4 regions of the Streptomyces sp. NBC_00873 genome follow, and region 4 is predicted to be linked to each of the others. Evidence: riboswitches for the same ligand, from Rfam matches in the RefSeq annotation. Region 4 holds a riboswitch; each other region holds the start of a gene.
What was found. Region 4 has a riboswitch for cobalamin ahead of OH809_RS14775 (ribonucleoside-diphosphate reductase subunit alpha). Riboswitches for the same ligand answer to the same signal wherever they lie in the genome.

Region 1 (5,769 bases), 3.1 Mb from region 4:
GCACCTACGCTCCGATGCTGCCGATCCTGAATACGCTGCGGCATCGGAGCGGAGCACGCGAAGCAGCAGTACGGCTCCGACGGGCGGCGGTTGTACGTCACCGGCCTGTCGGCGGGCGGCGGGATGACCGCAGACCTGCTGGCCGCCTACCCGGACGTGTTCGCGGGCGGTTCCGTGGCCTCCGGCCTGCCCGCCCAGTGCGCCACCAGCCAGGCCGCCGCCTCCGGCGGCCCGACGGTCCCGCATCGGGCCGCACCTCGCGCTCGTGTTCCCGCCGCAGGGCAGAGGCCTCAGTCCTCCGGCGGGAAGACCACCTCGCCCGAATCGGCCAGCGTCAGCGTGATCGCTTCGACGGGACATCCTTCCGCCGCCGCGAGCACCCGCTCATTGGCGTCGGTCTCCGGATCGCCCGGGTGGGACTGACGGGCGGAGTCCAGCCGGAATCCGCCCGGAGCGTGGTTCACGCACATCCCGGAGCCGATGCAGACGCTCCGGTCGACCTCCACATGCCAGCGGTCCCCCATCACGCCTCCTGCGGGCCGGGCTGCGCGGGCCGGTACCCGGCGGGCAGATGGATCATCTTGTGCTCGAAGTACTCGCCGTACCCCTCGGGTCCGAACTCCCGCCCCAGGCCTGAGTTCTTGTAGCCGCCGAACGGCCCGAGCATGTCGAGACTGAAGGTGTTCACGCTGTACGTGCCCGTCCTCACCCGGCGGGCGATGTCGATGCCGCGCTCGGTGTCGGCGGTCCAGACGCTGCCGCTGAGCCCGTACTCGGAGTCGTTGGCGATCTTCACCGCCTCCGCCTCGTCGCCGTAAGGCAGCAGGCAGATGACCGGTCCGAAGATCTCCTCGCGGGCGATGCGCATGGAATTGTCGACGGATCCGAAGAGGGTCGGCTCGACGTACCAGCCGCGTTCCCGGGACGCCGGACGGCCGCCGCCCGTAAGGATCTTGGCGCCTTCCTCCTGGCCGATCCGGATGTAGTCGAGGGAGCGCTGCTGCTGGCGCTGCGCGACCAGGGGGCCGAGTTCGGTGGCGGGGTCGAGCGGGTCACCGACCTTCAGCGCACCCGCTGCGGCGGCGAACGCCTCGGCGGTCTCGTCGTAGCGGGAGCGCGGGACGAGGATGCGGGTCTGGGCGACGCACGCCTGGCCATTGATCATCCAGGCGAACGGGACGATGCCCGCGACGGCCGTGTCCAGATCGGCGTCGGGAAGGATGACAGCGGCGGACTTGCCGCCGAGCTCCAGGGTGACACGGGTGAGGTTCCGGGAGGCGACCTCCATGACCCGGCGGCCCGCCGCGACCGAGCCGGTGAACGACACCTTGTCGACGCCCGGATGGCCGACCAGGTACTCGCTCACCTCACGGTCCGCCGGAAGGATCGACAGCACCCCTTCGGGGAGCCCGGCCCCGGCGGCGATCTCGGCCAGGATGTAGGCGTCCAGGGGCGATTCGGGCGAGACCTTGAGTACGGCGGAGCAGCCTGCCAGGAGCGCGGGCGCGAGCTTGGCGGCGGCGGTGAACTGCGGGACGTTCCACGGCACGACGGCCGCGACCACCCCGACCGGCTCCCGGCGCACCAGCAGCGGCCCGAGGACGCCGTCGCGGCGCTCCTCGTACGGGAAGGTGCGGGCGACGGCGATCGCCGCGTCCCAGACCATCATCGCGGCGAGCGCCTGCACCATCACACTGGAGCTGTACGGGGTTCCGTTCTCGGAGCTGATGACGCGGGCGATCTCCTCGTACCGCACGGCGAACGCGTCCTTGATCCGCGTGATCACCTCGATCCGCTCGTCCAGGGACGCTCGCGGCCAGGGCCCTTCGTCGAAGGCCCGGCGGGCGGCGGCGACGGCCCGGTCCACATCCGCTTCGCAGGCGTGTGGCACCCGGCCGATGACCTGCTCGGTGTGGGGCGATATCACCTCGATGACGTCCCGGCCGAGCGGATCGACCAACTCCCCGCCGATGAACAGTTTTCCGTGTTCCACAAGCTCGGTCATGGCTGCTGCCTCCCGCGACCCGGCACGTACCGACTCCGCACCTGACTCCATAACTGACTCCGCGTCAGAACTGATACCAGTTCCAGTTCCAGGAGTCCACGCATCGGACGTCCCCACGAGACCGGCAGATCCGAGAGGCACCGGCGCCCCGCCCTGGCGATCGCTCCGCGGCGGGGCTCGCGCCACGCCTTTCCCTTCGATCCGCAGCGACCGGGGGAACTGTGGTCCTTCGCTGACCCGTTGATCCGAAGCCGATAGTCGTCCTGGCCTACTACTGGAACGAGTTCTCGTTACAGTGGGCGTGGCGCAGTGCAGCCGCCGGCCGGGACGGGAGAGGGGAAGCCCCATGACACAGGTGACCGAGCACGGCGGCGGCGTGTGGTCCATCAAGGTCCCGATCCCGGACAACCCGCTCGGCCACACCCTGGTGCATGTTCTCGACACCGACCGCGGGCCGGTCCTCGTCGACACCGGCTGGGACGACCCCGACGCCTGGGACACCCTGGTCGCCGGAGTCGCCGCCGTCGGTGTGGACATCGCCGGCATCCACGGCGTGGTCATCACCCACCACCATCCCGACCACCACGGACTCTCCGGACAGGTCCGCGAGGCATCGGGGGCGTGGATCGCGATGCACGCCGCGGACACCGCGATCGTGCGCCGCACCCGCGACTCCGAACCGGCCACCTGGTTGAGCTACCTCGCGGCGAAGCTCGCCGCGGTCGGCGCACCGGAGGAGCACCTCGCCCCACTGCGCGCCGCCCGCACGGGCGGCCGGATGCGCACACTCCCCGGACTGCGCGCCGCCCTCCCGGACCGCGAGATCGTCCCCGGCGAGCTGCTCGACCTCGCCGGCCGGCGGCTCCGGGCGATCTGGACGCCGGGCCACACCCCCGGCCATGTCTGCCTGCACCTGGAGGAGGACCACCCGGCCGATCTGCCCGGCCGCGGCCGTCTCTTCTCCGGCGACCATCTGCTGCCCGGGATCAGCCCCCACATCGGGCTGTACGAGGACCCGGACGACGCGACGGTCACCGACCCCCTGGGCGACTACCTGGACTCGCTGGAGCGCATCGGCCGGCTCGGGGTCGCCGAGGTGCTGCCCGCCCACCAGTACGCGTTCACGGACGCGGCGGGGCGCGTACGGGAACTTCTCGACCATCACGAGGAGCGGCTGACCGGACTGCTCGCCCTGCTCGCCGCCCCGTTGACGCCGTGGCAACTGGCCGAGCGGATGGAGTGGAACCGGCCCTGGGAACAGATCCCGTACGGCTCGCGGAACATCGCCGTCTCCGAGGCGGAGGCGCATGTGCGCCGGCTGGTGAAGCTGGGGCGCGCGGAGGCGGTGCCGGGCAGCGGGCCGGTGACGTACGTCGCTGTGTGAGACAGCCCTCCGCCCGGGGCGAGCGGGCTACGTCCCGGTAGAGTGTGCGAGTCGTCATCATGCCCGTTCAGGGGGAAGCCGGTGCGAATCCGGCACTGACCACGCAACCGTGAGCCGCTGACACAGCGGTGAGTCGGAATGCCCTGTCCGCGGTCGTGACCGGCTCGCGTCACCGGAACCCCGGTGACCGGCACCGTCGAGGAATACGGGGCCGGAGCCTGGTGCCTGAGTGTGCCTGTGCCCGGTTCCGCACCAGGAGAGGCTCAGCCCGCCATGACCGTACGCCGCAGCGCAGCAGCGCTCGCCGCCACCGCCACCGTGCTCTGTGCGGCCGCTGCCCCGGCCGCGGTCGCGGCGCCGTCCCCCTCCCCCACCCCGTCCGTTGCGCTGCCCTCCGGGCTGTACGGCACCAAGGACCCGACGTACGACGGGGTCTGGCGGCAGTCGCTGGCCTTCCTCGCCCAGCGCGTCGAGGGGGTCGTACCCGCGACGAAGTCGGTGGACTGGCTGATCGCCCAGCAGTGCGCGAGCGGCGCCTACGCCTCGTACCGCGCCGATGTCTCCAAGCCGTGCGACGCCAAGACCATGCTGGACACCAATGCGACCGCCGCCGCGGTGCAGGCGCTGGCGGAGGTCGGCGGGCACGGCGACATCGTCAACAACGGCGTCCGCTGGCTGAAGTCCGTCCAGAACGAGGACGGCGGCTGGGGCTACAACGCGGGCTCCCCCAGCGACGCCAACTCCACCTCGATCGTGATCGGCGCGCTGGCCCGGCAGGGCCAGCGGATCGGCGACATGACGAATCCGGGCGGCAAAACCCCGTACGACGCGCTGCTCGCGCTCGCGATCCCGTGCGGCGGCTCGGACGGCGGCGCGTTCGCGTACCAGCCCGACAAGGCCGGGAAGCTCGCCGCGAACGCGGACGCCACCGCCGCCGCCGTGCTCGGCTCGATGGGCAAGGGGCTGGCCGCCGGGGACAACGCCGCGGTCGAGGGCCAGCCGCCGGCCTGCGGGAAGGGCGACGTCGTCAAGCCGGAACAGGCCGCCCGGAACGGCGCCTTCTACCTCGCGGGCGCCCTCGCGAAGAACGGCGACCATCTGAACCTGCCGCCGATGCCGGGCGCCGACGACACCACCCCGCAGCCCGACTTCGGCAACACCGCGGACGCGGTCGTCGCCCTGGCCTCCGCGGGCCACAAGAACAAGGCGGCCGGTGCGGTCGGCTGGCTGCAGAAGAACTCCAGGAGCTGGGCCGAGGAGAGCGGCCCCGCCGCCTATGCCCAGCTGGTCCTGGCCGCGCACGCGACCGGCGCCGACGCCCGCGATTTCGGTGGCGTCGACCTGGTCCGGGAGCTGAACGCGAGCGGTCCCGCGCCCGCCGCCGTCATCACGCCCAGTGCGACCCCGGACGACTTCTCGGCCGAGGACGGCACCAGCGACGACGCCGGTCTCGGGGTGTGGTGGCTGGTCGGTATCGGTCTCGCCGCCGGTGCGGGCATCGGTTTCCTGATCAGCAGCCGCCGGAAGCCCCAGCAGCCGTGAACCGGGCGGGGAATCGTGCGGGGAGCGCGTTCGGCGGAAGGGTGGCCGTCGCGCTGCTGCTGGTGCTCGGCGCCGCTCTGACCGCGCTCGGAGCGGGCACCGCTCATGCGGCCGGCTACCGCTACTGGTCGTTCTGGGAGGGCAAGGGGTCCGGCTGGGCCTACGCCACCCAGGGCCCCTCGCTCGTCCGGCCCGACGACGGGGCGGTGCAGGGCTTCCGGTTCTCCGTGAGCGAGGACTCCCAGGACTCTGCGAAGCCGCGCCGTGCCCCCGACTTCGCGACGGTCTGCGCGGACACTCCCGCCAAGGACGGCACCAAGCGGGTCGCGCTCGTCATCGACCCCGGCACGCCTGCGGACGCCCCGGCCGGGGAGACGCCGCCCGCGCTGCGCACCGCCTGTGCGCAGGTCGCCACCGGGGCGAGCACCGCCGAGGCGCTCGCCTCGGTGGCCAAGCCGCTGCGCTACAGCAGTAACGCCCTGCTCTGCGCGATCTCCGGTTACCCCGCATCGGGCTGCGGCGAGCAGGTCTCCGGCAGCGGGCACACAGCGTCCGCCTCCCCCTCGTCCTCCCACCCCGGGAACGGGCGCAGCGGTCCGTCCACCGGGGTGCTCGTCGGGCTCGGTGCCGTCCTGTTGCTCGGCATCGCCGCCGTCCTGCAGGCCCGCCGCCGGCGCGGATGACCGTCTCCCCCGGCGCGGTCCGGCTCAGCCATGCACTGCGGGCGCCCGCGGCGACCCGCAGCAACGCCCTGCCCGCCGGGGCCTGGTGGCTGTGGGCGCTCGGGCTGGCCACCGCAGCGTCCCGGACCAGCAATCCGCTGCTGCTCGGGCTGCTG
Region 2 (5,769 bases), 2.4 Mb from region 4:
CGTGCCGGCCCCGACGGACCGGTCACCGTGGAACTGGACAACGGCGAGCGCATCGAGACCGACGAGATCCTCTTCGCCACCGGCCGTGCCCCGCGCACCGACGACCTGGGCCTGGAGACGGTGGATCTGAAGCCCGGATCCTGGCTCGAGGTCGACGACAGCTGCCGCGTCGAGGGCAGCAACTGGCTGTACGCAGTCGGCGACGTCAATCACCGGGCACTCCTCACCCACCAGGGCAAGTACCAGGCCCGCATCGCGGGTGCCGCGATCGCCGCCCGGGCGCAGGGCGACACGCCGCCGGCGACCGGCCGCTGGGGAGCACACGCCGCCACCGCCGACCACGCGGCCGTCCCCCAGGTCGTCTTCACCGACCCGGAGGCCGCATCCGTCGGGCTCACCCTCGCCGCGGCCGAGCGCGCCGGGCACCGGGTCCGCGCCGTCGACCACGACCTCGCCGCCGTCGCCGGCTCCGGACTGTACGCGGACGGCTACCGGGGCCGCGCCCGCATGATCGTCGACCTCGACCGCGAGATCCTACTCGGCGTCACCTTCGTCGGCCCCGGCATCGGCGAGCTGCTGCACTCGGCGACGGTCGCCGTTGCGGGTGAGGTCCCCATCGACCGGCTCTGGCACGCGGTCCCCGCCTATCCGACGATCAGCGAGGTGTGGCTGCGCCTGCTGGAGGCGTACCGCGGCTGAGTACGGCTGGCGAGCCGTTGCGTCGGCGACGGGTCCCGCCGTCCCTCGGAGGGAGGGCGGGACCCGTCGCCAGGGTGCGTCGTCCCGCGCAGGCGCACGCTGCAACTACGTCTTCGACGTGCCGGTGAGCTCACGGGGCGATGCGTTTTCCGGTTCTCACCAGTAGTGGCGCCGCCCACCGAGCCCGCGGCCGACAGCACCGAGAATCCAGAGGACCGCACCGATCAGCACGAGGGCGACGCCGATGGTCCACAAGATGGAAATCCCGGCCACCATGCCGATCACGAGCAGAATGACTCCGAGGACGATCATTGCGTCCCCCAATCCTTCAAGGCCACCTTCGAGTATGCGCCGGACGGCGTATCTCCGCGTGGCAGACGACTGCTGTTGCTCGTACTGCCGTCCAGGACCGCAGGGCGGTGGCGGGCTGGGGTCCCGGACAGCTCGGCGGACCTCGTGAGACAGCCGGGGTTTCAGGCCGACGTCACGGCCGGTGGACCTCGACCAGGCGCGATCCGGTCCGGCGAACCGCTACGCGACCCGCCTCTCCGGCACCTGCTGTTCCTCTTCCTCGTCGGGAAGCTTCACGTCGCTCACCAAGATGTTGACCTCCACGACCTCCAGACCGGTCATCCGCTCGATGGCGGCGATCACCTCGGTCCGGACGTCGCCCGTGAGCTCGACGATCGAGTATCCGTATTCGACGATGATCGACAGGTCGACCGCCGTCTGGACCTCGCCGACCTCGACCTTGACACCGCTGGTGACGGACTGACTTCCCGCTCCGGGCACCCTCTCCCGCACGGCCCCCATACCGCGGGCGAATCCCCCTCCCATGCCCTGGACTCCGGGCACGCCCCGGGCGGCCAGCCCGGCGATCTTCGCCACCACGCCGTCGGCGATCGTGGTTCGGCCCCGCGACCCAGGTTCCGTTCGGCGGTTTCCGCCATGCGGTCCTGCTCCGTGCGTGGCCTCGGATTGCGGGCGGGCGGTATCGGGCCGATTCACCTGCGTTTGATCGGTCATGGTCGGTCGCCCTTCCGGAGAGAAGGTGGATTCGAAAGCCTTGGCCAGTCTACGTACCATTTGTCGACATTGCTCGAGCGGTAGGGGTACGTGGGCGGACCCACGGGCGGGCGCCGCCGTGGGTAGGCTGCCCCCTTCTCGTCCTCCCTGGTCCCGGTGTCGCGTAAATGGCGGCGTTGCGGGGGTCCGGCCGCGGGCGCTCGCCTTAACTGCCTCCCCGCGGTAGGGAGCCCACTCCCTGTCGTGGGGCAGGCCGAACGGTGCCGGCATGGAGGGAAGGTGCAGACCGACCGGTCGTCGGGGATGCTGTCACCTGACGTCACCGGCGGGGCGGGCCGGTCCGGCGGTGGAGGCCGACGCCGGGTTACGGGGCGTCGGTTCCGGTGCTCAGGGACTGCCCACAGCGCAGGTTCCAGCGGCCGGACCGGCCGCTGAGCTCTGTCAGTGTCAACGGGGCGACGTCCAACCGCCAGAAAGCCTGCGGCGGAAGGCCCAGCGCATGCACGATCGCGGCGCGCACCACCGCGGGTTCGACCACGGCGATCACGCGGCCGTCCCCGGCGCCGTCCCGATGCAACGAGTCAAGCCAGCCACCTACCCGCGCACACAGGTCCAGCAGCGACTCACCGCCGTGCGGTGCCGCCGAAGGGCCGGACAGCCAGACCGAGACCGCCTCCGGCTCGGCCTCGCTCACCTCCGCCAGTCGCTGCCCGCTCCAGCGCCCCAAGTCCCAGCCGCACAGGGCTGGTTCGGTCTCGGACAGCAGCCCCAGCGCCTCGGCGGTCCCGGCGCACCGCTCGTCCGCTCCGCGCACCCGGCGATCGGCGGCAGGCACCGCGGCAGCGGCCGCACGCGCCCGCCGGACACCGGACGCGTCGAGCGGGGCGTCGCCGTCGAAACGGGCTTCACGCAGCGCCGCATTGAGCGCCGGTGAGATCAACATCACTTGTGCCGTCAACACCGGTGTCAACTCCCTGAACTGTGGCCTTTCGGGTAAGACCGGCCGGCAATTGGGGGGCGGCGTCGCGGGGCTGGGGCACGCACCTCGCGGTGTTGTCGTCGATCACCATGTTCCCCGAGCTCTCGGCTTCGCTCGAGCAGGGGAGGCCCCATTCGCCATGGCTCAATCCTCGGCCTTGCGATGCACGCACCCCAGCCCCGCTCCTTCACCCACCCCCCAATTGCCGGTCGGTCCAAGCACACCATGGCATCCGGGCCCCCGGCCCTCCAGATGGCGCCATGGCGGCGCGTGCCCGCAGGCGGTATGGTCGCGACGAACATGACGACGGTGTGACGGAAGTCCGGTGAGAATCCGGCACGGTCGCGCCACTGTGAACCCGTACCCCTGCGGGAAGTCAGACCCGGCACTGTCGTCTCAGGCACCACGATCGGGACGCGTGTTCCCTCAGGAGGTTCTGCCATGGCACAGACTGCTGCCCCCGCAACCGTCGCCACACCCGCCATCACCCCCATCTCGCTGAAGGCCATTGCCCCGTGGGCGGTCTTCTTCGGCATCTTCATGCTCGTCCTCCTGTACTTCGTCGGCGCCGAGCAGGGTGCCACCGCTGTCATCTCCGGCGAAGGTGTCCACGAGTGGGTTCACGACGGTCGCCACCTGCTCGGTTTCCCCTGCCACTGACACGCTGCGCACCTCAGGGGAACCGCTCATGAACTCCATATCTGTCAGAGCGCTGCTCGTCCGCGGCATGCTGGCCGGACTTGCCGCGGGCGCGCTCGCTCTTGCCGTCGCCTACTTCCTCGGTGAATCCCGGGTGGACGCGGCGATCGCGCTCGAAGAGGCTCACAGCCACGACCACGGCGGCGGCGAGGAACTCGTCAGCCGCACCATGCAGTCCACCGCGGGTCTTGCCACCGGTGTCCTGGTCTTCGGTGTGGCGATCGGCGGCATCGCTGCGCTGGTCTTCTGCTACGCCCTCGGCCGCATCGGCAGGTTCGGCCCGAGGGCCACGGCCGCATTGATCGCGTTCGGCGCCCTGCTGACCGTGTATGTCGTGCCGTTCCTCAAATACCCGGCCAATCCGCCGGCTGTCGGAAATCCCGACACGATCGGCCAACGCACCGCCCTGTTCTTCCTGATGGTCGCCCTCAGCGTGCTGTTGGCCGTCGCTGCCGTCATCTTCGGCAAGCGGCTGGCTCCCCGTCTGGGCAACTGGAACGCGTCCATTGCCGCGTCCGCGGCCTATGTGCTCGTCATCGGGCTGGCCTACGCCTTCCTGCCCTCGTTCAATGAGGTCGGCAAGGACTTCCCGGCCAGTCTGCTGTGGGAGTTCCGCCTCGCCACCCTCGCCGTTCAGGCCGCGCTGTGGACCACTTTCGGTCTGGTCTTCGGCTATCTGACCGAGCGGCTGCTGGTGCCGAAGACCGGCCCGGTGACGGCCGGGGGCGGTACCACGTCCCACGCCGCAGCCGCTGCGAGCTGAGGCGCCGGCCGACTCGTCGGCCGTATGACGGCAGAACCCGCCGGGGCATCCCGGCGGGTTCTGCGTCTTATGCGGCGTCCGTCGCGTCGGTCGCTTCAGCCACGTACGTCGCATCCGTTGTGTCCGACGCCTCCGACGCCTCCGACCAGTCGATCAGGAAGTGCTTCACCCGGTCGTCCGCCCTGACGAAGCGCATGCCTGCCGCCACCATGACGTGCTGGGACGCGATGTTGTCGAGGTCGGCATCGCCGTTCACGGCGGCGATGCCCTCGTCGCGGGCGAACTCCAGCAGCGCCCGCAGCGCCTCGGAGGCGTACCCCTTGCCGCGCGCCGCAGGGGTCAGGCCGTAGCCGATCGTCACCTGCCCCTCCGGGTTCGGAGCGCCGTGAAAGCCCACTCCGCCTATGGCGTGTCCGTCCTGGCGGAGGCGGATCTCGTAGGCGCCGAACGGCTGGGGGTTGCCGGTGTCGGCGCAGTGCTCCAAGAAATGCCCGGCCCCGGCCGCGTCGCCGTCGGTCGGGTACTCCGGTGCCCATAGGGCACCCGGCCCCGGACGGCGGGCCACTATGTTCTCCGCCTCGGCGGGACTCAACGGGTGGAGTACGAGTCGAGGTGTCACAAGATCTCCCATGACTCGACGGACTATCACGACGGCGAGCTTCGGTGCACCGGAATTATCGGATTTTTTGCTGCCTGAAGGAGTGGGTAGCGGGGCTGGGTAACGCTGATACGTGGAGTGAGCCGGTCCGATCCGTGCGGAGCGCAGGGTCCGCCTCGCCTACCCGCAGGCGTACAGCGAACCCATTCATGAGCGGGACATGGCCGCCGTGTCGGTGCGCCCTTCTCGACGACGCCCACCGCGGGGCGACGTACCGCGGCCGCGGCCGCGGCCGACGCAGGCGGCACCTCCCAGGCCGACGCACGTGGGCACGGTCCTGCCGCAGCTGTGGGCCCGGTCGGCATGCGTACGCTGACCGGGCCCACAGCCTTGCACCCACAGCGGCCGGGAAGGAGGGCGGGGCTTCCCCGTCGGACAGTGTCCGTCTCGAAGCCCGCCGTCTCAGCTGCTCACGTCCTCCCCGAAGTCTCCGGACATCGCCGCCGCCATCCGCAGATGAGGCGTAGCCTCCTCCTGCCGGCCCTGCCGCTCCAGGGTGCGGCCGAGCATCAGCCGCGCATAGTGCTCCACCGGGTCGCGCTGCAGCACCGCCCGCAGCTCCGTCTCGGCCTTGCCGAGCCGCGCCGAGTGGTAGTAAGCGCGGGCCAGCAGCAGCCGCGGCGCGACCTGCTCCGGCGCTTCCTCGACCAGTCCGCCCAGGATCCGGGCCGCGGTCAGGTACTCCTTGGCTTCGAAGAACATCCGGGCGCGGTCCCAGCGATCGGCTGCCGTGCCGAACTCGTAATAGGTGTCGTTCACTTGCCCTCCTCGGTCGCGGCCTTGGGAGATCCGTCGGGCCATGCATCCAGTCGTTCGCGCGGCCCGCTTTCAGCCTGCACAACACCTCATTATGGTTGAACATTCCATCAAACTTTTCGCGTGGGTACCGACCGCCCGCGCCTGCACAGGAATAGGTTGAGCGCCATGAGCAATCTCGATCGCCAG
Region 3 (5,769 bases), 3.7 Mb from region 4:
CAGAGCCCCGCTCAGTTCATCTTCCGTTCACCCAGGTTGCCTACGTTCCACGTGCCAATGACGTCGAACGATTGCCTGGGTAAATGGAACACATCACGCTGCTCCTCGCGATTGTGATCGTGACAGCTCTAGTGTTCGATTTCACGAACGGTTTCCACGACACCGCGAACGCGATGGCGACCACCATCTCGACCGGTGCCCTCAAACCCAAGACAGCGGTGGCCATGTCCGCCGCTCTCAACCTCGTCGGCGCGTTCCTGTCGGTGGAGGTCGCCAAAACGATCTCCGGCGGGATCATCAACGAGGACGGGCTGCGGACAGAAGTCATCTTCGCGGCCCTCGTCGGCGCCATTCTGTGGAATCTGCTGACCTGGCTGGTCGGCCTGCCGTCCAGTTCGTCCCACGCACTCTTCGGCGGCCTGATCGGCGCCGCGGTGATGTCGGCGGGCTGGTCCTCGGTCGACGGCGGCACCGTCGTCACCAAGGTGCTGCTTCCCGCGGTCGCCGCCCCGGTCGTCGCCGGTCTCGCCGCACTGCTGGCGACCAGGCTGACCTACCGGATCGGCGGCGGGATCCGTGACGACGCCCAGGAGAAGGCCACCGCCAAGGGCTACCGGGCCGGCCAGATCGCTTCGGCCGGACTGGTCTCGCTCGCCCACGGCACCAACGACGCGCAGAAGACCATGGGCGTCATCACCCTGGCCCTGGTCACCGGTGGCGTCCTGTCCCCCGGCTCGAACCCGCCGGTCTGGGTGATCGTCTCCGCCGGTCTGGCCATCGCGCTCGGCACCTACCTGGGCGGCTGGCGCATCATCCGCACCATGGGCAGCGGCCTCACCGAGCTCAAGCCGCCGCAGGGCTTCGCCGCCCAGACCAGCGCGGCCACGGTCATCCTGGCCTCCTCGCACCTCGGCTTCTCCCTCTCCACCACCCAGTCCTGCTCCGGCGCCGTGATGGGTGCGGGGCTCGGCCGCCGGGGCGGCGTGGTCCGCTGGTCCACCGCGACCCGGATGTTCGTCGCCTGGGGTCTGACCCTGCCGGCCGCGGGTCTGGTCGGCGCGGGCGCGGAGTTCCTCACCAAGCAGGGCACCTGGGGTGTCGCCGTCGTCGCCGTCCTGCTCGTCGCGGGCTCCGGCGCGATCTGGCTGCTGTCCCGGCGCAAGCCGGTCGGGCACGACGATGTCGCGCCCACCGGCGAGGACGCCGAACCGGCGGGTGTCATCACCACCGCCATCGCGGCCGTCACCCCGCCGCCGCCCGCCGGGGCGGCCGCGGTCGCCACGGCAGTGGCCATCGCGGCCGTCACCCCGCCGCCGCCCGCCGGGGCGGCCGCGGTCGCCACGGCAGTGGCCACGACCACGGACCTCAAGACCACCATCCCGGCCCAGCCCGGAACCGTCGCCGCCGATCCGGCGCGGCCCGCCACGGTGTAAGGACAGATCACCATGAACATCGACTGGGCAGCTCTCGGCTCCGTTTTCGGCGTCTCGCTCGTCGTCACCGTCGCACTGGTGGGCCTCTTCACCCTGGGCATCGTCGGCCTCTCCAAGCAGCCGGAACCGGCCGCACAGGACGGCTCCACCGGAGGCTCCCTGGTGCTCGCCCGCGCGGGCGCGTACCTCTGCTTCGGGCTCTGCGCGGCCGCGGTCGCGTACGGGATCTATCTGATCGTCGCCTGAGCCCCTTCCCGCACTCCCTCATCGGGCCGGACACACCTCGCGTGTGTCCGGCCCGATGTGCGTCTGCGCACACTGCACCGCCGCAGGTCAACGCCAGGTTGACGGGCGTTCGCGGAGCGTGGTGGACTGCCGGAGCCATTTACGGCGACAGCAGAGGAAGCCGGTGCGAATCCGGCGCGGTCCCGCCACTGTCACCGGGGAGCAGTCCCCCACACCGGAAGTCACGGCCCGCGCATGCGGGCTGGAAGGCCGGGGGAACTGCGGATCCGGGAGCCAGGAGACTCTCGCCGCCGGTCACGTCGAACCAGGGCGCGGACCCTGAGTGAGGACATATCGCCATGCCCGGCTGCCGTGCGTCCGCCGTTTCTGTGCCGCTCTCACCAGGAGCCGGCTGTACCGAGGTCCTTCGAGGCAGCGCGGCCGGCTGAGCCGTGCGAGCCGACCGCATCTTCGCGTACGGCGCCGCCGCCGGCCTGATCGGCGATCTGCTGCTCGGTGATCCCCGCCGGGGGCATCCGGTCGCCGCCTTCGGGCGGGCCGCGGCGGGCGTCGAACGGCGTCTGTGGCGCGACCACCGCGGGTGGGGCGCCCTGCACACCCTGGTCTGCGCCGGAGGCGCTGCGGGTGGAGCCGCGCTGGCCGCCCGTGCCGTACGCCGTCATCCCGCCGCCTCCGTCGCCCTGACCGCGGCCGCCACCTGGTCCGTCGTCGGCGGCACCTCGCTGGGTCGCGAGGCGCGCGCCATCGGTGGCGCGCTCGCCGCCGGTGACATCGAGCTGGCCCGGGAGCGGCTCCCCCATCTGTGCGGGCGCGACCCGCACTCCCTCGACGGGCCGCAGATCGCGCGCGCCGTGGTGGAGTCCGTGGCCGAGAACACCTCGGACGCGGTGGTCGGTGCCCTCGTGTGGGGCGCGCTGGGCGGCGTGCCCGGACTCGTCGCCTTCCGCGCCGTCAACACCCTCGACGCGATGGTCGGGCACAAGTCGCCCCGCCATCTGCGCTACGGCTGGGCCTCGGCCCGCCTGGACGACGTCGCGGGCTGGCCCGGCGCCCGGCTCACCGCCGCGCTCGCCATGGTCGCCGGGGGGCAGCCACGGCGAGCATTGCGGGCCTGGCGGGCGGACGCGGGCAGGCATCCGAGCCCCAACGCGGGTCCGGTGGAGGCCTCGTTCGCGGGGGCGCTCGGCGTACGGCTCGGCGGGACCCTCGCGTACGGCGGGCGTGTCGAGCACCGGCCGGTGCTGAACGGCGCGACCGGCCGTGCGGTGGAGACCGGGGACATCGAGCGCGCGGTGCGGCTGTCGCGCCGGGTGGGGGTGCTGGCCCTCGGCGTGTGCGCGGCGGGCCGGCTGATCGCGGGACGGTGGTCACCCTCGGGGCGGCGTCCGGCCGCAGGACGGAGCGGGAAATGAGCGGCGGACTGCTGGTCGCCGGAACCACGTCGGACGCGGGCAAGAGCGTCGTCACGGCAGGCATCTGCCGGTGGCTGGTGCGCCAGGGCGTGAAGGTCGCGCCGTTCAAGGCGCAGAACATGTCGCTGAACTCGTTCGTCACCCGCGAGGGCGCGGAGATCGGACGCGCGCAGGCGATGCAGGCGCAGGCCGCCCGGGTGGAACCGACCGCGCTGATGAACCCGGTGCTGCTCAAGCCCGGCAGCGACCGGTCCAGTCAGGTCGTCCTGATGGGCAGGCCGGTGGGCGAGATGAGCGCGCGCGGTTACCACGGAGGGCGGCAGGAATCCCTGCTCGGTACGGTCGTGGACTGTCTGGAGGAGCTTCGGGGCACCTATGACGCCGTGATCTGCGAGGGGGCGGGCAGCCCGGCCGAGATCAATCTGCGGCGCACCGACATCGTGAACATGGGGATCGCGCGGGCCGCGCGGTTCCCCGTCGTCGTCGTCGGCGACATCGACCGCGGTGGCGTCTTCGCCTCGTTCTTCGGCACGACGGCGCTGCTCGGCGCCGAGGACCAGGCGCTGATCGCCGGCTATCTGGTCAACAAGTTCCGCGGCGACGTGTCGCTCCTGGAGCCGGGTCTCGACATGCTGCACGGACTGACCGGGCGGCGGACGTACGGAGTGCTGCCGTTCGCCCACGGTCTGGGCATCGACGAGGAGGACGGGCTGCGGGTCTCGCTCCGCGGGGCCGTACGCGAGTCGGTCGTCGCACCGCCGCACGGCGAGGACGTGCTGCGGGTCGCGGTGTGCGCCGTACCGCTGATGTCGAACTTCACCGATGTGGACGCGCTGGCCGCCGAACCGGGTGTCGTGGTGCGGTTCGTGGACCGGGCGGAGGAGCTGGCCGACGCGGATCTGGTGATCGTGCCGGGCACGCGCGGGACGGTGAAGGCGCTGGCCTGGCTGCGGGAACGGGGGCTGGCCGACGCGCTGCTGCGACGGGCGGCGCAGGGGCGTCCGGTGCTCGGCATCTGCGGCGGGTTCCAGGTGCTCGCGGAGCAGATCGAGGACGAGGTGGAGTCGCGGGCAGGGCGGGTCGACGGGCTCGGACTGCTGCCGGTACGGATCCGGTTCGACCACGAGAAGACCCTCGCCCGGCCGGCCGGTACGGCGCTCGGGGAGCCGGTGGAGGGGTACGAGATCCACCACGGGGTCGCCGATGTGCGGGGCGGCGAGCCGTTCCTGGACGGGTGCCGGGTCGGCGCGGTGTGGGGGACGCACTGGCACGGGTCGCTGGAGAGCGATGCGTTCCGGCGGCGGTTCCTGGGGGAGGTGGCGCGGGCGGCAGGACGGCGGTTCGTGGCCGCACCCGACACGAGTTTCGGGGCGTTGCGGGAGGAGCAGCTGGATCGGCTGGGGGATCTGATCGAGGAGCACGCGGATACGGGGGCGTTGATGCGGTTGATCGAGGCAGGGGTGCCGGAGGGACTGCCCTTTGTGGGCCCTGGGGCGCCGGAGGTGCCGGCGGCCCGTGGGGGCCGTGGGGCCGGGGTGGCTGGGGGGTTGGCGTGAGGGGGACGCCTGCGGCGGGCTCCGTTCCCCGGCCCGCGCCTTCCCGTGACCGGGTCTCCGCCCCGGGCCCCGGTCCTCAGGCGCCGGACGGGCTGAGCAGTCGCCCGGAAGCGCCGGCCAGCGGGCCGGACGGGCTGAGTGGCGGGCCGGAACGGGTCACCGGTTCTTGGATGGATGACGTCGTCAAGGAGGCTTTGTGAGTACCCCGTATCCGTTTACTGCCATCGTCGGGCAGGACGATCTGCGGCTCGGATTGTTGCTGAACGCCGTATCGCCCGCTGTCGGTGGTGTGCTCGTGCGTGGGGAGAAGGGGACCGCCAAGTCCACCGCCGTGCGGGCGCTCGCCGCGCTCATGCCCGAGGTCGATGTCGTCTCCGGGTGCCGGTTCTCGTGTGACCCGGTGTCGCCCGACCCGGCGTGTCCCGATGGGCCCCACGAGGCCGGGGGCGGCGTGTCGCGGGCGGCGCGGACCGTGGAACTGCCGGTGGGCGCCTCCGAGGACCGGCTCGTCGGGGCGCTCGACATCGAGCGGGCGCTCGCCGAGGGGGTCAAGGCGTTCGAGCCGGGGCTCCTCGCCGATGCGCATCGCGGAATCCTGTACGTCGACGAGGTCAACCTCCTCCATGACCACCTGGTGGATCTGCTGCTGGACGCGGCTGCCATGGGTGCCTCGTACGTGGAACGCGAAGGCGTCTCCGTACGGCATGCCGCGCGGTTCCTGCTCGTCGGAACGATGAACCCCGAAGAGGGCGAGCTGCGGCCGCAGTTGCTCGACCGGTTCGGGCTGACCGTCGAGGTCGCCGCGTCACGCGACACCGATCAGCGGGTCGAGGTCGTACGCCGGCGGCTCGCGTACGACGACGATCCGGCCGGGTTCGCCGCCCGGTGGGCCGAGGAGGAAGGGGAGTTGCGGGAGCGGATCGCCGCCGCGCGGGCGCTCCTTCCCCACGTGGTTCTGGGAGACCCTGCGTTGCGGCAGATCGCCGCCACCTGCGCGGCCTTCGAGGTCGACGGGATGCGCGCCGACATCGTGATGGCCCGCACCGCGACCGCGCTGGCCGCGTGGGCGGGACGTACCGACGTGCTCGCCGAGGACGTCCGGCAGGCCGCCCTGCTCGCGCT
Region 4 (5,769 bases):
CCGCGTACACCTTCGTCGCCGTACCCGCCGCGATCTACGCAGCGGGAGCGGCCGGCTTCTTCGCAGTCCCGTACACCATCCTCGTGTACCCGCTGATCTTCACCTTCCTGCCGCGCCTGTGGTCGGTCTCGCACAAGCACGGGTACGTCACCACCTCGGACTTCGTCCGCGGCCGCTTCGGATCGAAGGGGCTGTCGCTGGCGGTCGCCGTCACCGGCATCCTCGCCACGATGCCGTACATCGCGCTCCAGCTCGTCGGCATCCAGGCGGTGCTGGACGTGATGGGCGTCGGCGGCGGCGAGAACACCAGCTGGTTCGTCAAGGACCTGCCGTTGCTGATCGCGTTCGCGGTGCTCGCCGCGTACACGTACTCCTCCGGGCTGCGCGCCCCCGCGCTGATCGCGTTCGTCAAGGACGGGCTGATCTACCTGGTCATCGCGGTGGCGATCATTTACATCCCGATCAAGCTGGGCGGCTTCGACGACATCTTCGCCAAGGCGGGCGACGCGTTCTCGCAGACCAACCCCGCAACCGGCAAACCGCGCGGCGCCCTCGCGCCGGCCGATCCCGGCCAATGGGGTTACGCGACCCTGGCCCTGGGGTCGGCGCTCGCCCTCTTCATGTACCCGCACTCGATCACGGCGACGCTCTCCAGCCGCAGCCGTGAGGTGATCCGGCGGAACACCACGATCCTGCCGCTGTACTCGCTGATGCTGGGCCTGCTGGCCTTGCTCGGCTTCATGGCGATCGCCGCCGGAGTCAAGGTGGAGAACGGACAGTTGGCGATCCCGCAGCTGTTCGAGAACATGTTCCCCGACTGGTTCGCCGGCGTGGCGTTCGCGGCGATCGGCATCGGCGCGCTGGTGCCCGCCGCGATCATGTCGATCGCCGCGGCCAACCTCTTCACCCGGAACATCTACAAGGACTTCCTGAAGCCCGACGCGACCCCGGCCCAGGAGACGAAGGTCTCCAAGCTGGTGTCGCTGCTGGTGAAGGTCGGTGCGCTCGTCTTCGTCCTCACCATGGACAAGACGGTCGCGATCAACTTCCAGCTGCTCGGCGGGATCTGGATCCTGCAGACGTTCCCGGCGCTGGTCGGCGGCCTGTTCACCCGGTGGTTCCACCGCTGGGCGCTGCTCGCGGGCTGGGCGGTCGGCATGGTGTACGGCACGCTCGCCGCGTACGGGGTGGCGAGCCCGACCCAGGCGCACTTCGGCGGCTCCTCGAAGGAGATCCCGGGGATCGGCGAGATCGGCTACATCGGTCTGACGGCGTTCGTGCTGAACGCCGTGGTGACGGTGGTGCTGACGTTCGTCCTGAACGCGGTGAAGGCCCCGGTGGGCATCGACGAGACCTCCCCGGCGGACTACACGGCGGACGCGGGCGACCCGGGTGTCCGGGTGGAACTCCCGTCGGCCAGGCCCGAGTCGAGCCCGTCACCAGACGCGAGCCCGTCCGCCGGCTAGGGCCCTTCGTCTGGATCAGGCCCGATCCGGAAGACAGGCCCTGGTTCCCTCGCCGGACGGGCTGCACCCAGCCGACCATGCTCGGCGCCCACCGGATCCACCATCGACTCGGCTTCGTACGCACGCCGGAACGCGACTCGGATCCCATCGCGGGCCTCGCGCTGCTCACGTACAGCCTGAGCTTCTGAACCGTTGTGACACAACATGTGGGGGCCGCCTCATCGGGCGGCCCCCACATGTATGCTCGTGCTCGCTGTCGCCGCAGGGAAATCCGGTGCGAATCCGGAACTGTCCCGCAACGGTGTGTTCGGTGCCCCTTTGTGCACCCTGAAAGTCCGAGGACCTGCCGACAGCGCGTCCGGCTCGACCGATCCGGACGCCCAGACGTCCGGGCCTCGCGGATGGGCCGGTGGACGCCGCACGCAGTGCTGCCCTCCTTCCTCGGGCATGCCTCCGCGCGGCCGCCCCGCTCCCCCGCCGGCCCCGAGCCGAGCGAGGGAGAGCACCACGTGACCATCGCGCCAGCCGATCCGGCTTCAGTCGCCGAGTCCGCGGGAACCACGAACGACGGACCCGGGACCGCACTGCTGCGGACCCTGACCGACCTCACTGCCGATCTGCCCGACACCGACCCCGGCCGCGTCGCCGCCGCCGCGCTGCGCGGCCGCAACGCCGCGTCGGACGAGGCGGAGTTGCGCGCGCTGGCCACCGAGGCCGCCGCGGGTCTGATCGCCGAGGACCCCGCGTACTCCCGGCTCGCCGCCCGCCTCCTGACCCGCGCCATCGCGGACGAGGCGGCCGGTCAGGGCGCGCTGTCGTTCTCCGCCTCGGTCGCCGTCGGCCACCGCGAGGGTCTGATCGCGGACCGTACGGCCGCGTTCGTGGCGCTCCACGCGGCCCGGCTCGACGCGCTGGTCGAGCAGTCCCTCGCCGACGGCGCCGACGACCGGTTCGGCTACTTCGGGCTGCGGACACTGCACAGCCGCTATCTGCTGCGCCACCCGCTCACCCGCCAGGTCATCGAGACGCCGCAGCACTTCATGCTGCGCGTCGCCGCCGGTCTCGCCGAGGACGAGTCGGCGCGCGCACTGGACGAGGTCGCCGCGCTGTACGGTCTGATGAGCCGCCTCGACTACCTCCCCTCCTCCCCCACACTCTTCAACTCCGGCACCCGTCACCCGCAGATGTCCTCCTGCTATCTGCTGGACTCGCCGCTGGACGAGCTCGACTCCATCTACGACCGCTACCACCAGGTGGCGCGGCTGTCCAAGCACGCGGGCGGCATCGGCCTCTCGTACTCCCGGATCCGCGCCCGCGGTTCGCTGATCCGCGGCACCAACGGGCACTCAAACGGCATCGTGCCGTTCCTGAAGACGCTCGACGCCTCGGTCGCCGCAGTGAACCAGGGCGGCCGCCGCAAGGGCGCCGCCGCCGTCTACCTGGAGACGTGGCACGCGGACATCGAGGAATTCCTGGAGCTGCGCGACAACACGGGCGAGGACCAGCGGCGTACGCACAACCTCAACCTGGCGCACTGGATCCCGGACGAGTTCATGCGCCGGGTCGACGCGGACGGCGACTGGTCGCTGTTCTCCCCCGCCGACGTGCCGGAACTGGTCGACCTGTGGGGCGACGAGTTCGACGCCGCGTACCGGGCAGCCGAGGCCAAGGGCCTGGCCCGCAAGTCGATGCCCGCGCGTGAGCTGTACGGCCGGATGATGCGGACGCTCGCGCAGACCGGTCAGGGCTGGATGACGTTCAAGGACGCCTCCAACCGGACGGCCAACCAGACCGCCGAGCCGGGTCGCGTCGTCCACTCGTCGAACCTGTGCACCGAGATCCTCGAAGTCACCGACGACGGCGAGACCGCCGTCTGCAACCTCGGTTCGGTCAACCTCGGTTCGTTCGTGGCCGACGGCGACATCGACTGGGAGCGGCTGGACTCCACAGTCCGTACCGCCGTGACGTTCCTCGACCGGGTCGTCGACATCAACTTCTACCCGACCGAGCAGGCCGGCCGCTCCAACGCCCGCTGGCGTCCGGTGGGGCTGGGCGCGATGGGGCTCCAGGACGTCTTCTTCCGGCTGCGGCTGCCGTTCGACTCCCCCGAGGCCCGCGCGCTCTCCACGAAGATCTCCGAGCGGATCATGCTCGCCGCGTACGAGGCGTCCTGCGACCTCGCCGAGCGGTCCGGTCCGCTGCCCGCCTGGTCCGAGACGCGCGCCGCCCGCGGCGTGCTGCACCCCGACCACTACGACACCGAGCTGAGCTGGCCGGAGCGCTGGGACGCGCTGCGTGCCCGGATCGCGAAGACCGGCATGCGCAACTCACTGCTGCTCGCCATCGCTCCGACCGCCACGATCGCCTCGATCGCCGGGGTGTACGAGTGCATCGAGCCGCAGGTCTCCAACCTCTTCAAGCGCGAAACGCTCAGCGGTGAGTTCCTCCAGGTCAACGCCTATCTGGTGAACGAGCTGAAGCAACTGGGCGTGTGGGACGCGCGGACCCGCGAGGCACTGCGCGAGGCGAGCGGCTCGGTGCAGGGCTTCGCCTGGATCCCGGAGGACGTACGGGCGCTGTACCGCACGGCATGGGAGATCCCGCAGCGCGGTCTGATCGACATGGCGGCGGCGCGTACGCCGTTCCTGGACCAGAGCCAGTCGCTGAACCTGTTCCTGGAGACGCCGACGATCGGCAAGCTCTCCTCGATGTACGCGTACGCCTGGAAGCAGGGGCTGAAGACGACGTACTACCTGCGCTCGCGCCCGGCCACCCGGATCGCCCGCGCGGCGTCCGGCCGGGCCGCGGCCGACGCTTCCCTTCCCGTGCAGCAGGCTTCGGCTCCCGACGCGGACGCGATCGCCTGTTCCCTCGAAAACCCCGAGTCCTGCGAGGCCTGTCAGTAATGAGCTCGACCGACAAGAATCTGCTCGACCCGGGCTTCGAACTGACCCTGCGGCCCATGCGCTACCCGGACTTCTACGAGCGCTACCGTGACGCGATCAAGAACACCTGGACGGTCGAGGAGGTCGACCTCCACTCCGACGTCGCCGATCTCGCCAAGCTGACACCCGCCGAGCAGCACATGATCGGCAGGCTCGTCGCGTTCTTCGCGACCGGTGACTCGATCGTCTCCAACAACCTCGTGCTGACGCTGTACAAGCACATCAACTCCCCGGAAGCGCGGCTGTACCTGTCGCGTCAGCTCTTCGAGGAGGCCGTGCACGTCCAGTTCTATCTGACGTTGCTGGACACGTATCTGCCGAACCCGGAGGACCGTGCGGCGGCGTTCGACGCGGTCGAGGAGATCCCCTCGATCCGCGAGAAGGCGCAGTTCTGCTTCAAGTGGATGGATTCGGTCGAGAAGATCGAACGGCTGGAGACGAAGGCCGACCGCCGCCGCTTCCTGCTGAACCTGATCTGCTTTGCGGCGTGCATCGAGGGGCTGTTCTTCTACGGCGCGTTCGCGTACGTGTACTGGTTCCGCTCGCGCGGTCTGCTGCACGGTCTCGCCACGGGGACGAACTGGGTCTTCCGGGACGAAACTTGCCACATGAGCTTCGCCTTCGAGGTGGTCGACACGGTCCGCAAGGAGGAGCCCGACCTCTTCGACGAGGAGCTGGAGAAGGACATCTCCGCGATGCTCGAGGAAGCGGTCGCAGCTGAGCTCCAGTTCGGCCGCGACCTCTGCGGTGACGGCCTGCCTGGAATGAATACCGACTCCATGCGGCAGTACTTGGAGTGCGTGGCCGACGATCGCCTCCGTCGGCTCGGTCTCGCTCCGGTCTATGGATCGTCGAACCCCTTCTCGTTCATGGAGTTGCAGGGTGTCCAGGAGTTGACGAACTTCTTTGAGCGCCGTCCATCGGCGTACCAGGTGGCCGTCGAGGGCAAGGTCGACTTCGACGAGGACTTCTGATCGCACCATCTGGTGGGCTGTCCTTCGCAATGTCTCGGAGGACAGCCCGCCGGGATCAGTCGTCGCCCCGGAGTACCACTTCGATGAACGCGGGATCGAAGGGTGCGTTCCGGGGGCGCCCCTTGGGCAGAGGATGGACCACTATCTCCTTGACGACTGCGGAGACAGCACCCCTCCTCCGTCTCGTATCGAACAACATCCAACGTTCACGGCTGAATCCTGCAAGGAGATTCTCCTCTGCCAGCCGCGCAAGAAATTGCTCGCGCTCTCGCTCCATGTCATGGATGAGACTGCGGATCAGGCCCCATCACCTCGGCGGGCACCGCCGCCGGGATCGACGCCTGCCTGCATCTGGTCCGTCAGGCACACGGCCCCGATGTCGCC

Region 1: linked by a shared signal. The riboswitch ahead of OH809_RS29770 (prenyltransferase/squalene oxidase repeat-containing protein) and the one ahead of OH809_RS14775 (ribonucleoside-diphosphate reductase subunit alpha) in region 4 are both predicted to bind cobalamin.
Region 2: linked by a shared signal. The riboswitch ahead of OH809_RS04430 (CbtB-domain containing protein) and the one ahead of OH809_RS14775 (ribonucleoside-diphosphate reductase subunit alpha) in region 4 are both predicted to bind cobalamin.
Region 3: linked by a shared signal. The riboswitch ahead of OH809_RS32345 (cobalamin biosynthesis protein) and the one ahead of OH809_RS14775 (ribonucleoside-diphosphate reductase subunit alpha) in region 4 are both predicted to bind cobalamin.

What each region holds. Positions count from the first base shown of each region.
Region 1 covers NZ_CP108803.1:6,450,210-6,455,978, reverse strand. The annotation lists partial or broken gene OH809_RS29790 (PHB depolymerase family esterase) at 52-270, shown strand; gene OH809_RS29785 (ferredoxin) at 291-524, opposite strand; gene OH809_RS29780 (aldehyde dehydrogenase) at 524-2,005, opposite strand; gene OH809_RS29775 (MBL fold metallo-hydrolase) at 2,352-3,389, shown strand; cobalamin riboswitch at 3,421-3,555, shown strand; gene OH809_RS29770 (prenyltransferase/squalene oxidase repeat-containing protein) at 3,663-4,931, shown strand; gene OH809_RS29765 (SCO2322 family protein) at 4,973-5,614, shown strand; gene OH809_RS29760 (energy-coupling factor transporter transmembrane component T) at 5,611-5,769, shown strand, end outside.
Region 2 covers NZ_CP108803.1:934,297-940,065, reverse strand. The annotation lists gene OH809_RS04450 (dihydrolipoyl dehydrogenase family protein) at 1-699, shown strand, start outside; gene OH809_RS04445 (hypothetical protein) at 856-1,011, opposite strand; gene OH809_RS04440 (Asp23/Gls24 family envelope stress response protein) at 1,231-1,725, opposite strand; gene OH809_RS04435 (histidine phosphatase family protein) at 2,090-2,668, opposite strand; adenosylcobalamin (AdoCbl) riboswitch at 2,994-3,142, shown strand; gene OH809_RS04430 (CbtB-domain containing protein) at 3,146-3,364, shown strand; gene OH809_RS04425 (CbtA family protein) at 3,393-4,166, shown strand; gene OH809_RS04420 (GNAT family N-acetyltransferase) at 4,234-4,797, opposite strand; gene OH809_RS04415 (tetratricopeptide repeat protein) at 5,227-5,583, opposite strand; gene OH809_RS04410 (pirin family protein) at 5,749-5,769, shown strand, end outside.
Region 3 covers NZ_CP108803.1:7,009,957-7,015,725, reverse strand. The annotation lists gene OH809_RS32355 (anion permease) at 84-1,433, shown strand; gene OH809_RS32350 (hypothetical protein) at 1,446-1,679, shown strand; cobalamin riboswitch at 1,832-1,963, shown strand; gene OH809_RS32345 (cobalamin biosynthesis protein) at 2,111-3,091, shown strand; gene OH809_RS32340 (cobyric acid synthase) at 3,088-4,647, shown strand; gene OH809_RS32335 (putative cobaltochelatase) at 4,844-5,769, shown strand, end outside.
Region 4 covers NZ_CP108803.1:3,305,127-3,310,895, forward strand. The annotation lists gene mctP (monocarboxylate uptake permease MctP) at 1-1,466, shown strand, start outside; partial or broken gene OH809_RS14770 (GNAT family N-acetyltransferase) at 1,532-1,654, shown strand; cobalamin riboswitch at 1,694-1,832, shown strand; gene OH809_RS14775 (ribonucleoside-diphosphate reductase subunit alpha) at 1,976-4,372, shown strand; gene OH809_RS14780 (ribonucleotide-diphosphate reductase subunit beta) at 4,372-5,385, shown strand; gene OH809_RS14785 (hypothetical protein) at 5,441-5,662, opposite strand; partial or broken gene OH809_RS14790 (helix-turn-helix domain-containing protein) at 5,686-5,769, shown strand, end outside.